3 regions of the Planococcus sp. APC 3906 genome follow, and region 2 is predicted to be linked to each of the others. Evidence: riboswitches for the same ligand, from Rfam matches in the RefSeq annotation. Region 2 holds a riboswitch; each other region holds the start of a gene.

Region 1 (4,224 bases), on a different contig from region 2:
AGTGGTTTCGGCCGGGACGATTGGCCGTCCAGCTCCGCCCAAAATTCATCGCGCGCTTCTTGTGCCAGCCTCACCGATTTTGTGATCAAGTCCGCCGCCTCTTCAGCCGTCAGCCCTTTTTCTTTATAGCCTTCGATCGTCGCCTGGTAACTCGCCGTAATCGCGCAATCCGCGCCGGCTTGAAAATAATCGAGGTGGACTTTCTTGATCAATTCCGGATTTTCCATCAACACTTTCGCTGACCATAAACGGTCGTTTAAATTGCAGCCGTAATTTTCAAGCTCCGTCGCCATTGCCCCGTCAAGTATGACGATAGGAAAGCTTTTCAAAATTTGTTCGATTGGGTTCATTCCAAAACATCCTTCCCATATCCAAGCTCGTTGATCCTTTTTATTTATTCCGGCTTGCTTTACTTAAAAACTGCTTTGTTCTTTCCGCTTTCGGCTGCGTGAAAAGCTGTTCGGGCGTTCCTTCTTCGACAATCACGCCGTCTTCCATGAAAATGACGCGGTCCGAGATTTCACGGGCGAACTGGAGCTCATGGGTCACGATGAACATCGTCTTCCCGGTCGCTGCTACGCCTCTGATCGTGGCCAACACTTCATCAACCAGCTCCGGATCAAGTGAAGATGTCGGTTCATCGAACAATAGAACTTCGGGATTCAGCGCAAGCGCGCGGGCAATCCCCACCCGCTGCTGCTGGCCGCCGGATAATTGTGCCGGGTAATGGCTGAGCCGGTTCGTCAATCCGACCCGCTCCAGGATGTCCAGGCTCTTCTTTTTTGCTTCGTCTTTTTTCAATTGCTTGACGCTCGTAAGCCCAATCATGACATTGTCCAGCACGGTCAAATTTTTAAATAAATTATATTGTTGAAAGACCATTCCGGTCGACGTCCGCAGCGCGAACACATCTGCTTTGCTGGCGGATTCGACGTCTACTCTTTTGCCGCCGATTTCCACGATGCCGCTCGTCGGCTGTTCCAGGAAATTGATGCAGCGCAGCAGCGTCGATTTCCCCGATCCGCTTGGCCCCAAAATCGAAACAATCTCGCCTTTCGAGACCTCGAGGTCGATTCCTTTCAGGACGTGCTGGCTGCCGTAGTATTTGTGGATGTTTTCTAACTTGATCATGCCGCAATCCCTCTTTCATATCTGCGCGCCCGCTTCTCTATTTTCACGAGCACCCGCTCCACGATGATGCAAAGAATCCAGTAAACAATGGATACCGCAATATACACTTCAAAAAATGCCAAGCCGCGTGAACCGAGAATTTTGGCTTGCCCCATAATGTCGATGACCCCGATGATGAACACAAGCGACGTGTCCTTGATCGTGCTGATGAACATATTGCCGAGGTTCGGTATCGCGACGGCCAACGCCTGCGGGAAAATGATTTTCAGCATCATCGCCGTCGGGCTCATGCCGATCGCTTTCGCGGCTTCAAATTGTCCGCGGTCCACCGATTCGATGGCGGACCGGATCGTTTCGGATAAATACGCACCGAGGTTGACGGAAAATGCCAGCAGCGCATAGACTTCAGGCGCTATGCTATTGACGTCTGCCGATTGCAGCCAGCCGTATTCGATCTGCAAAAAGTAAATGATTTTCGGTATGCCGTAAAACACGAGGTAGATTTGAACGAGCAAAGGCGTTCCCCTGATAAACGAAACGTATATCGATGAAATTACGCTTAATACCGGAACTTTGTATATTTTGATCAATGCTGTAAACACGCCGATAAACAAACTCAAAACCAAGGAGCCGACCGCTATCCCGATCGTAATGGGCAGCCGGGAAACAATGGCAGGAAAACTTTCGATTAAAAAATTCAGATCCAGTAAATTCTCCATTTTCTCTTTCCTTCCACGAACCTATTCAGGAATATATTCTCCGCCAGTCCATTTTTCCGATAGTTCTGCTAAGGTGCCGTCCTGTTTAAGCTGTTCCAGGATCGGGTCTACCAATGCTTTCAACTCTTCGCCCTGCTCGCCATTTTTCAAGACAATGCCCATGTCATCATTGACCAAGGGCTGGCCCACGATCTCGACGCCCAAATCGTTCTTTTCCAACACCGCATCGATCATAATCGGATCATTGACATAAGCATCCACACGGCCATTTTGGACATCCTGCAGAATTTCCGAAGGGTTGCCGCTTTCACTGTATTTCAAGTCGATCGGGGTTTTCGCCGTTTCGTTGTATTCCTCCAGCAAAAGCGTATACGAATCGCCCGCTAATGCGCCGACCGCCTTGCCTTCCAGATCTTCGATCGTTTGGATGTCTTCTCTTCCCGATTTCACGGCAATGACCGTTTCAGCGGCAAAATAAGATTCATCGGTGAACAAGTATTTTGCCTGGCGTTCAGGCGTCTTAGCTACCTGGTCGGCGATTGCCTGGATTTTATTGGACTCCAAAGCAAGAAACATGCTGTCCCACGGCACGGCGACAAACTCGAATGCGTAGCCGTCCAATTGTTCATCAATCGCTTTGACCACTTCGATGTCGTAGCCGGTCAACTCATTGTTGTCGTCCGCAAAGGCGAATGGCGGGTAATCATTCTGCGTCCCTACCAAAATCACTTGGTCGCCCGTTGCGCTTGTCGCTTCCTTTGACGAACAGCCGCCGAGTGTGCCTGCTGCTAATAAAAACAATGATACGAATAAATAATGATTTCTTTTCATGTTCAAGCCCCTTTTCTCTGTCTTATTGTTATTATTCTTGCGGAACGTGCGTGTGATCTCCCTGTTTTTAGATGCAAAAAAGCCTCTTTCAAATAGGAAAGAGGCTCGACCAATTTCTTATCTCTCAGAATGAAAAACACCCTGCAGGAATTAGCACCTCTCATAAACATGATGGTTGCTGGACTTCACAGGGCCTGTCCCTCAGTCTCTCTTGATAAGTTATTTAATTTTTTTACATATTAACGATAGTATTTGACATTGGCTCTCCTGTCAAACACATTTTTCATTTATTTTGAATTTACACTGATTTTCCCATGGAAATTTAAGGTTTTTGATTCATAATCATATTTTGAAAGGCCTCTCCCTCTTTAATGGCGCGCAGGAATCAGGAATATTGACGGCGCTTTTCTATTTTTGTTACTCTTCTACTAATCAGCTGGAGCCAAACATTTCTGTTAACCTGCTTTTTCATGGGAAAACAGATCAGGAACTGTTCCAGCTAAAATACAGGGAGGTCATCACTTGAAAGCAATTGTCATTGACCAATATGGAGATAAAGATGTGTTACAAGAAAGAGAAGTAGACCAACCTTCAATTCACGAAGATCAAGTGTTAGTGGAGATTCATGCAACCTCCATTAACCCGATCGATTGGAAAGTTCGTGCAGGGTATTTAACCGATATGCTGCCATTTGAATTTCCGATTATCCTCGGTTGGGATGCTGCAGGAATTATTGTGAAAAAAGGAAGCAACGTAAGAAACTTTGAAGTAGGTGAGCGCGTCTTTACACGGCCAGCCACAACAAGACAGGGCACTTACGCTGAATATGCACCAGTGGATGAAAACTTGCTCGCTAAAATGCCCGCTTCAATGAGTTTCGAGGAAGCTGCGGCTATTCCCCTGGCAGGGCTCACTGCGTGGCAATGCCTGGTAGACTTTGCAGGCGTAAAGAAAGATGACAAGGTTCTTATTCATGCAGGAGCTGGCGGAGTTGGAACCTTTGCGATTCAGATCGCTAAATCACTCGGTGCTTATGTCACAACGACAGCAAGCGAAGAAAATGAAGAGTTTGTGAAATCCTTGGGTGCAGACCAAGTGATTAATTACAAAACGGAAGATTTCAGCCAAATTCTGCATGATTATGATTTTGTTTTGGATTCAATGGGCGGAGAAGTTCAGTCTAACAGCTATAAAGTTCTAAAACCAAAAGGCAAATTGGTTTCGATTGCTGCACCGCCAAATGAAGAAGAGGCGCAAAAGTATGAAGTTGAAGCAGGTTTCTTATGGCTTGATCCAAAAGGTGAACAATTGCAGAAGCTAGCTGATTTGTATGAGGCCGGGAAATTAAAAGCAGTGATTGGCGAAACTTTTGATTTTAATGAAAAATCACTTCAAGCTGCACATGCGTTAAGTGAAACTCATCATGCTCGCGGAAAAATCGTTATTAAAGTTAAATAACGCCTTTGTTTTGCAAAATATAAAAAACAGTGCCCTTCTCCACAAAAGGCACTGAAAATTCTCTTTTAAATCGATAGGAGACAGA
Region 2 (4,224 bases):
CGGCACAGGAAAAACCGCAGGAAGGCAAAGTGATCGCTGTTGGCAACGGACTTATCCGCGACAATGGACAGCGCACTGAATTGGACGTCAAAGAAGGCGACCGGGTCATCTTCTCGAAATATGCAGGATCTGAACTTAAATACGAAGGCAACGAATACTTGATCTTGCGCGAAAACGACATTTTAGCTGTATTAGGCTAAGCCATATATTCCCGCAATTTGCGGGCGATACATTAGAACACGTTAACTAGATAGAGGAGGAAACTAAACATGGCAAAAGAGATTTTATTCAGCGAAGATGCACGCAGCCAGATGCTGCGCGGTGTTGATAAATTGGCAGATGCAGTGAAAGTGACACTTGGGCCGAAAGGGCGCAACGTTGTACTTGAGAAGAAATTCGGTTCGCCCCTCATCACGAATGACGGCGTAACGATCGCGAAAGAAATCGAACTTGAAAACCCGTTCGAAAACATGGGCGCGAAATTGGTGGCGGAAGTCGCTTCTAAAACGAATGACATCGCAGGAGACGGTACGACAACGGCAACGGTGCTTGCGCAGGCAATGATCCGTGAAGGCCTTAAAAACGTCACTGCAGGCGCGAACCCTGTCGGCATCCGCCGTGGGATCGAATTGGCTGTTGAAAGCGCTGTGGAAGGCTTGAAAGCCGTTTCCCAGCAAATCGAAGGAAAAGAATCCATTTCACAAGTTGCGGCAATTTCTTCTGGAGATGCTGAAGTGGGCAACTTGATCGCTGAAGCGATGGAGCGCGTTGGCAACGACGGCGTTATCACGCTGGAAGAATCACGCGGCTTCACGACGGAATTGGATGTTGTGGAAGGCATGCAATTCGACCGCGGCTACCAGTCGCCATATATGGTGACAGATTCGGATAAAATGGAAGCGGTCCTTGAAAACCCGTTCATCCTTGTCACTGACAAGAAAATCGGCAACATCCAGGAAATCCTTCCAGTGCTTGAGCAAGTTGTTCAGCAAAGCAAACCGCTATTGATTGTAGCGGAAGACGTTGAAGGCGAAGCGTTGGCTACATTGGTCGTCAACAAATTGCGTGGAACGTTTAATGCTGTAGCTGTTAAAGCTCCTGGCTTCGGCGATCGCCGCAAAGCGATGCTTGAAGACATTGCTGCACTTACGGGTGCGGAAGTCATCACGGAAGACCTTGGCTTGGAATTGAAAACAACGAACATCACACAGCTTGGCCGTGCATCGAAAGTTGTCGTATCGAAAGAAAACACGACAATCGTTGAAGGCGCTGGAGACCAGCAGAAGATTGTTGCCCGCGTGGCGCAAATCCGCAACCAGCTGGAAGAAACGACTTCAGAATTCGACAAAGAGAAATTGCAGGAACGTTTGGCGAAACTTGCCGGCGGCGTAGCAGTCATCAAAGTCGGAGCGGCTACTGAAACCGAATTGAAAGAACGCAAATTGCGCATTGAAGATGCTTTGAACGCAACGCGCGCAGCAGTAGAAGAAGGAATCGTTGCAGGCGGTGGTACAGCGCTTGTCAATGTCTACAATAAAGTCGCGGAACTTCTTGAAACAAGAGAAGGCGACGAAGCAACAGGCGTCAAAATCGTTCTTCGCGCGTTGGAGGAGCCAGTACGCCAAATCGCAACGAACGCAGGCCTTGAAGGATCGATCATCGTTCACCGCTTGAAATCGGAAGAAGTCGGCATCGGCTTTAACGCAGCGAATGGCAAATGGGTCAACATGCTTGAAGAAGGAATCGTCGATCCTACTAAAGTGACGCGTTCAGCACTACAAAACGCGGCATCTGTAGCAGCGATGTTCTTGACGACTGAAGCAGTTGTCGCAGACATCCCAGAACCAGCAGGTCAAGGCGGCGGCATGCCTGATATGGGCGGCATGGGCGGCATGATGTAATTCATCAGCCCTTCCAGAAAAAATCCCTTTCACTTAGTGAGAGGGACTTTTTCTATTTTAATGGATAAAATATTAAATTGATTTCTTCTAAGTGTATTGTAATAAAATGGATCGTCTGTTATTGTATTAATCATATCAGATTACTCGGCATTTAATTTCGAGTATACATAAATTCTTATCTAGAGAAGTGGAGGGACTGGCCCTTTGAAGCTTCGGCAGCGGAACTAATTGGAAACAATCCAATTTGTAACTGTGCCAAATCCTGCAAGTGCCTTAGACAGCACTTGAAAGATGAGAAGAGCCGGACCGTGAGCCCCTCTTCTTAGTTATGGAGAGGGGCTTTTTTCTATTCAAGGGAAGGCCAGAAGCAACGAAAAATGAAAAGTAGGGAGAGATAGCAGATGAAAAAGCATTTAATTGGTGTGTTGGGGGTTGCAGCATCCCTGTTGCTAGCAGGTTGCGGAAATGATCAAGCATCTGGAGAAGATGCGAAAGAAGTGCGGGTTGGATTCGGAGTGGGCACGTACGAGCAGCAATTCAAAGAAGGCATTTTGCCCATCTTAGAGGAGAAAGGATACACCGTTGATACGACAACCTTCTCCCAGAATATGCAGTTGAATCCGGCAATGCAAGAAGGTTCAATTGATGCAAGTATTTTTCAGAGTACCGCTTATATGGAAGGAATGAATGATGAATTAAACATGAATATGACAGGTATTGCTTTCGTGCCGAGTGCCCCTCAAGGATTATATTCAGAACAACATCAATCCTTGGATGAAGTGGAAGACGGAACGACTGTAGGGGTGCCGAATGATCCGGTAAACCAGGAAAGAGCGGTGCGTATTCTTGAAGAGTTGGGATGGGTGACTGTCTCATCTGATGCAGGTGTGACTGATTTTAACCTAAAGGGTGTTGAAACAGCCGATTACGATATTGATATCAAAGTATTAGACCCTGCTCAAATTCTAGTATCGCTGCAGGACATTGACTTTGGTGTCGTCAATGGCAATTATATTGCCAATGCTCCGGACCGGAAAATTACAGATGCCCTCAAGATTGAAGATACACCTGAACAGCATCGGATCGTTGTAACGATTGATGAAGAAAATGAAGATGCAGAATGGGCGAAAGATTTGAAAGCAGCATATGAATCAGAGGAATTTAAGGAATACATCGAGTCGAATGAACAGTATGACGGGTTCATCTTGACAGAGGAATGGAATTAATAACTAAGAACGCGGGTTAGAAAAAGAAAGGTGAAGTGTATATGGATATCACAGCAGCTAATACTTTTGAAGAGCGTTTGCAGATACTAACACGTACGGTTTCCTCCTTCTCAGAGAGAGCGGCCGAAAATGATCTTGAAGGAAGGTTTCCATTTGAGAATTTTAAAGAACTGAAAGCAATCCATTATCCTTCATTGACGATTCCGTTGGAGTATGGGGGAGCGGGCATCTCGTTATATGAGATGCTGCGCTGCCAAGAAGTGATCAGCAAGGCAGATGGGTCCACAGGATTATCCATCGGCTGGCATATGGGAATCATTAAAGATCTGGGAGAAAAGAATAGATGGAAAGAGTCTACGCTAAAAACTTTATATGATGATGTCAGAGAAAATGGGACGTTGATCAATAACTGTGCGACTGAAAAACAAACAGGAAGTCCGACAAGGGGAGGAAAACCTTCCACAACGGCTAAAAAGGATGGGTTGCATTGGGTTATTAATGGCAGGAAGACGTTTACAACAATGGCTCCCGTATTGGATTATTACAACGTAACAGCGACGATTGAAGAGACAGGTGAAATTGGATTTTTTCTCATTCCACGGTCAAAAGCGGGAGTAGAAATCGAAGAAACCTGGGATAGCATGGCGATGAAAGGCACAGGGAGCCATGATTTGATATTGAATAACGTCAAGCTTGAGGAAGACTCATTAGTCGAAATTCTCGAACCCGGAAAAAAACAGGCAGCTGGATGGCTGCTTCATATTCCGGCATGCTACCTCGGCATTGCACAGGCAGCACAGGATTATGCCATCAGTTTTGCAAAAGAATACTCGCCGAATAGTCTTAACGGTCCAATTATCGAGCTGCCGAATGTGAAACAAAAGATTGGTCAAATCGAATTGGAATTAGTCAGAGCGAGACATTTTTTATATTCTGTGGCGAAGCAGTGGGATGAGTCGAATGAAGAGGAACGATCAAAGATGAATCCGGAATTGGCAGCCGTGAAGGTAGCTGTCACCAATTCAGCAATCACCGTCGTTGATTTGGCAATGAGGGTAGCCGGTGCTCACAGTCTATCGGAAAAGAGCCCATTGCAA
Region 3 (4,224 bases), 160 kb from region 2:
AAGGCATAAGGGTGAAGCAAAATAAAGTTGTCCTGCCTTGATATTTGCAGTGAAATAGTTGAAAGGAATTTTAAGGGCTATACAAATTTCTACCCACCTTATTTCTTGTTAAACTCCATATAAAATGCACATCCAAAATCTGAATGATGAGGGTGTATTTTTGTGAGAACATACTTATCTGCTGCTGAAAAAAAAACTGATTGAAACTTTCTGAGTAAGGCTATCTTAATTGTAGTAGGATTGGTAATAACAAAAACATGAAAACCTCCACATTAAATCCGTCTAACGATAAAGAACAATTAGTTTAGCGGTTCTGGCAAAGGGAGGAAATTCGGATGCTGAAAATGAAACATAAAACCCTGCTGCTCGTTTCGGTGTTGATCGCGTTGATGGCTGGTATTTCCTCTTGGGGCGGGCTGTTCGTTGAAGGGCTTTACCGGGACAATGAGCTCGTTGTTGCTGCTTGGCAAGGCAACGATCTTGTGACTTTGTTTCTCATGGTGCCCATGCTGCTGGTTTCGCTGTTTTATTCGTTGCGTGCTTCTAAAAGAGGCCGGCTCTTCTGGATGGGATCGTTGTGGTATATGATCTACAACTACATGTTCTATCTTTTCGGCGCTGTCTTTAATGTGTTCTTTTTGCTCTACGCAGCGTTGTTCGTGTTTTCAATATACGCACTTGTTTTGGCGTTGCTCCAAACCGATGTGCAGGAATGGAGTCGAAGCTTCAGTGAAAAGCTCCCGTATAAAACCGTAAGCGTATTTATGTTGATGTTTGCGGCATTGCTCGGGGGCATGTGGATTGCATTGTCGCTCAGTTTTGTCTTTACCGGGCAGGTGCACGAAAGCATTTTGCAAACGGATCATCCAACGGCGGTGGTGTTTGCTGTCGATTTGACGCTGTTAACCCCTTCCATGATTGTTGGCGGTCTATTGTTATGGCGAAAAAACCGCTGGGGACCGGTAGTGGGTTCGGTGGTGCTCGTAAAAGCCACAGCTTATGGATTGGCGTTAATCATCATGACGGTGATCAGTTACCGGAATATAGGAGTGTTAGATCCGTTTATTCCGTTGTGGATCACATTGACGTTAGGCTGTTCCATTGCGTTGGTTTTCTTGCTGCGGAATATAGGGGATCAATAAATACACGCCTTTAGAAAAAGAGCAGCTAAAAAATCCATTCCCGAGGACAACTGGTCCAATGGAATGGATTTTTTAGGTGGAAGCGGAATTGCTGAAAATGGATGTGCTTGCAACGGAAAGTTAAAAGATACCGAAAAAATCAGTGGAAAATACGACAATCACAAGAAGCGTGGCGAAAACCATTTGTGAGACGGTATAAAGATAGGCATTCGGATTCTTCGCATATTTCCGCTCCATGACCGCCCGGATTGTTTCAGTGATGAAGACCAGTACAAACAATAGGAACCAGGTTTCCAAGAACAAATAAGTCTCTTCATCAAGCCTTGTTGCATTGATAAAACCGCCGATCAGCATCAGGAAAATGAACAAAATCCGGATGCTCCAGTCGATTTTCTTGTGTGTATCGTTCACATGGTTATGGGAGAACGCTTTTGGCCGCTCCACTTTCAAGAGTTTGCGCATGAGTGCATTGAATAGGAACATCGCTAAAGACATAACGGCAATTAAAAAGAACAGCTTTAACCAAAACGATGATTCAATTGCATACAGGATCATTCACCTCCGCTGTCATTACAGATTCTATAGCTTGACTTTAACATATAATTCCAAATAATGTGATTAAATTGGAGTGTTTAAAGCAGCCTGCAGTTAAGGGGAAATTGAATTTATGGGTATTATTGGTATGATTGAAGTTGAAAGAAATCAGAGCTCAGGAAGGTGATTGTATTTTTTATCCGTATAATTTATATACAGGGATAATTGCAGCGATCATGTATTGTTTTGTTTTTTGGAAGCTGAGCAATCTGGGGAGATACCGAATTCCTTTGTTCATTTATGCGGTGGTGATGCAATCGGCTTTTCTCATTTCATATGTTTGGTTTACACATTATTTTAGAACGGCTGAAAGTGTGGATCGGGATTACTTTGATGTGTTTGCAAATGGCATCTTCGTTTTTTATTTCTTGTTGATGATCCCGCTGGTGGCGGCGTTGTGCATTCATACTTATAAGGGGATTCAGAAACTAGCAATTGGAAAAGCGTCGAAAATAATCATGATGATTTTGTTTGTTTTTCTATGTTTAGTGATTTCAGTATTTGGTGTTTACGCGCACTTCTTTTTCTATTATGGATTTGCCCCTTAATGGTTTTGAATACCACCTAATATGAATAGTACCTCTCCTCGAAACAGCTCCAACAATTTCAAAAAATCAATTTCTTTGCCAAAAAAGGTTTGACAGCATTTGGAATGTCCTTTACTATTGAATCCAAGCCAACACACAACTTCATATGGAACATTATCAAGAGAGACCGAGGGACAGGCCCGATGACGTCCAGCAACCCCCAGCACGAGCTGGGAAGGTGCTAAATCCTGCAGAATGATTTCATTCTGAAAGATAAACCAATTCCATTTACGGTGCTTCTTTCTCTATGAAAGGGGCACTTTTTTATTGGCAGGAAAGAGGAGGGCCATCATGATCCGCATACAGAACTTATCAAAAGACTACAAAACAAAAAATGGCCTGGTGACCGGCGTCGACAACGTCACGCTGGCCATCAACGAAGGCGAAATTTTCGGCATCGTCGGCTACTCGGGAGCAGGGAAAAGCTCGCTGCTGCGCTGCATGAATTTATTGGAACAGCCGACAAGCGGCGATATTGAAGTTGACGGCTTGAACCTGACCCATCTTCGCGGCGAAAAGCTGCGCCAGGCGCGGCTGAAAATCGGCATGATCTTCCAGCATTTCTATTTGATCAGCCAAAAGACGGTCGGCGAAAACGTCGCATTTGCGCTGAAAGCGGCGAAGCGGCCAAAAGAAGAGTCGGCGAAACGGGTTGACGAACTGCTGGACATGGTCGGGCTGGCGGATAAGAAAGACGTTTATCCGGCACAGCTGAGCGGCGGGCAAAAGCAGCGCGTCGGCATTGCACGGGCGCTGGCGAACAACCCGTCGGTCCTGCTTTGCGACGAAGCGACATCCGCGCTGGACCCGAACACGACGCTGTCGATCCTGCGGCTGTTGAAAAAGATCAACCGGGAACTGAATATCACGATTGTCCTCATCACCCACGAAATGAACGTCGTCAAAGAAATCTGCGACCGCATGGCGGTCATGCAGGACGGCAAGGTCATCGAGGAAGGGGAAGTCTACGACATCTTCTCAGATCCCAAAACCGATTTGACGAAAGAGTTCATTTCTTCGGTCGTGTCGTTTGATGTGCCGCAGCCGATTCTCGATGCGTGTACAGGCAGCATCATCAAAGTGCAGTTCAAGGGAGCGGTGGCCGGAGAAGGCGTCATCACCGATACCGTCCAGCATTTTGACGTCAAAGGGAATTTTCTCCACGGCACGATTGAATATATACAGGAAAAGCCGCTCGGTTTGTTCTTGATGGAGATTGAAGGGCATCCCGACAACATCCGGAGGGCCATTACGTATATGGAAGGCCGTGGCGCAAAAGTGGAGGTGATTCAAAATGGGCTTTGATTTTCAGCATATGATCGAATTATGGCCGGATATTTCCAAAGCGTTCGGCGAAACCTTATACATGATCGGCGTGTCGCTCGCGATTGCCATTGTCGTCGGCTTGCCGCTCGGCATCGTGCTGTTCGTCACCGACAAAGGCTTGTTTCTGGAAAACCGGGCAATCAAGTCGATTCTCGGCTTTATCGTCAACATGGTGCGGTCGATTCCGTTCATCATCCTGCTCGTCGCATTGATTCCATTGACGAAGCTATTGGTGGACTCGACAATCGGACCAGCGGCAGCAAGCGTATCGCTATCGGTCGCTGCCATCCCGTTTTTTGCCCGCATCGTTGAAACCTCGCTGCGGGAAATCGACAAAGGCGTCATTGAAGCGGCAGTTGCGGTCGGCGCCACGCCGTGGATGATCATCAAAGATGTGTTGTTGCCGGAAGCGAAGCCGGGCATCATCCAAGGCGTCACGATCACCATCATCTCGTTGGTCGCCTATTCCGCGATGGCGGGAGTCGTCGGCGGGGGCGGCATCGGCGATTTGGCGATCCGCTTCGGTTATTACCGCTACGACAATACCATCATGATCGTCACCGTCGTCATCTTGA

What was found. A riboswitch is a leader RNA that binds a small molecule or an ion and turns the genes downstream of it on or off. The one in region 2 is predicted to bind S-adenosylmethionine.
Region 1: another riboswitch for S-adenosylmethionine. It lies ahead of QMA09_RS12665 (transporter substrate-binding domain-containing protein); the one in region 2 lies ahead of QMA09_RS05110 (MetQ/NlpA family ABC transporter substrate-binding protein).
Region 3: another riboswitch for S-adenosylmethionine. It lies ahead of QMA09_RS04410 (methionine ABC transporter ATP-binding protein); the one in region 2 lies ahead of QMA09_RS05110 (MetQ/NlpA family ABC transporter substrate-binding protein).

Annotation. Positions count from the first base shown of each region.
Region 1 is NZ_JASDCW010000022.1:17,141-21,364, reverse strand. It holds gene mmuM (homocysteine S-methyltransferase) at 1-350, opposite strand, end outside; gene QMA09_RS12675 (amino acid ABC transporter ATP-binding protein) at 391-1,131, opposite strand; gene QMA09_RS12670 (amino acid ABC transporter permease) at 1,128-1,850, opposite strand; gene QMA09_RS12665 (transporter substrate-binding domain-containing protein) at 1,872-2,681, opposite strand; SAM riboswitch class I at 2,796-2,902, opposite strand; gene QMA09_RS12660 (NADP-dependent oxidoreductase) at 3,204-4,139, shown strand.
Region 2 is NZ_JASDCW010000005.1:161,254-165,477, reverse strand. It holds gene groES (co-chaperone GroES) at 1-200, shown strand, start outside; gene groL (chaperonin GroEL) at 270-1,901, shown strand; SAM riboswitch class I at 2,074-2,199, shown strand; gene QMA09_RS05110 (MetQ/NlpA family ABC transporter substrate-binding protein) at 2,303-3,127, shown strand; gene QMA09_RS05105 (acyl-CoA dehydrogenase family protein) at 3,169-4,224, shown strand, end outside.
Region 3 is NZ_JASDCW010000005.1:3,401-7,624, reverse strand. It holds gene QMA09_RS04425 (hypothetical protein) at 336-1,142, shown strand; gene QMA09_RS04420 (DUF4181 domain-containing protein) at 1,263-1,697, opposite strand; gene QMA09_RS04415 (hypothetical protein) at 1,835-2,284, shown strand; SAM riboswitch class I at 2,435-2,543, shown strand; gene QMA09_RS04410 (methionine ABC transporter ATP-binding protein) at 2,615-3,628, shown strand; gene QMA09_RS04405 (methionine ABC transporter permease) at 3,618-4,224, shown strand, end outside.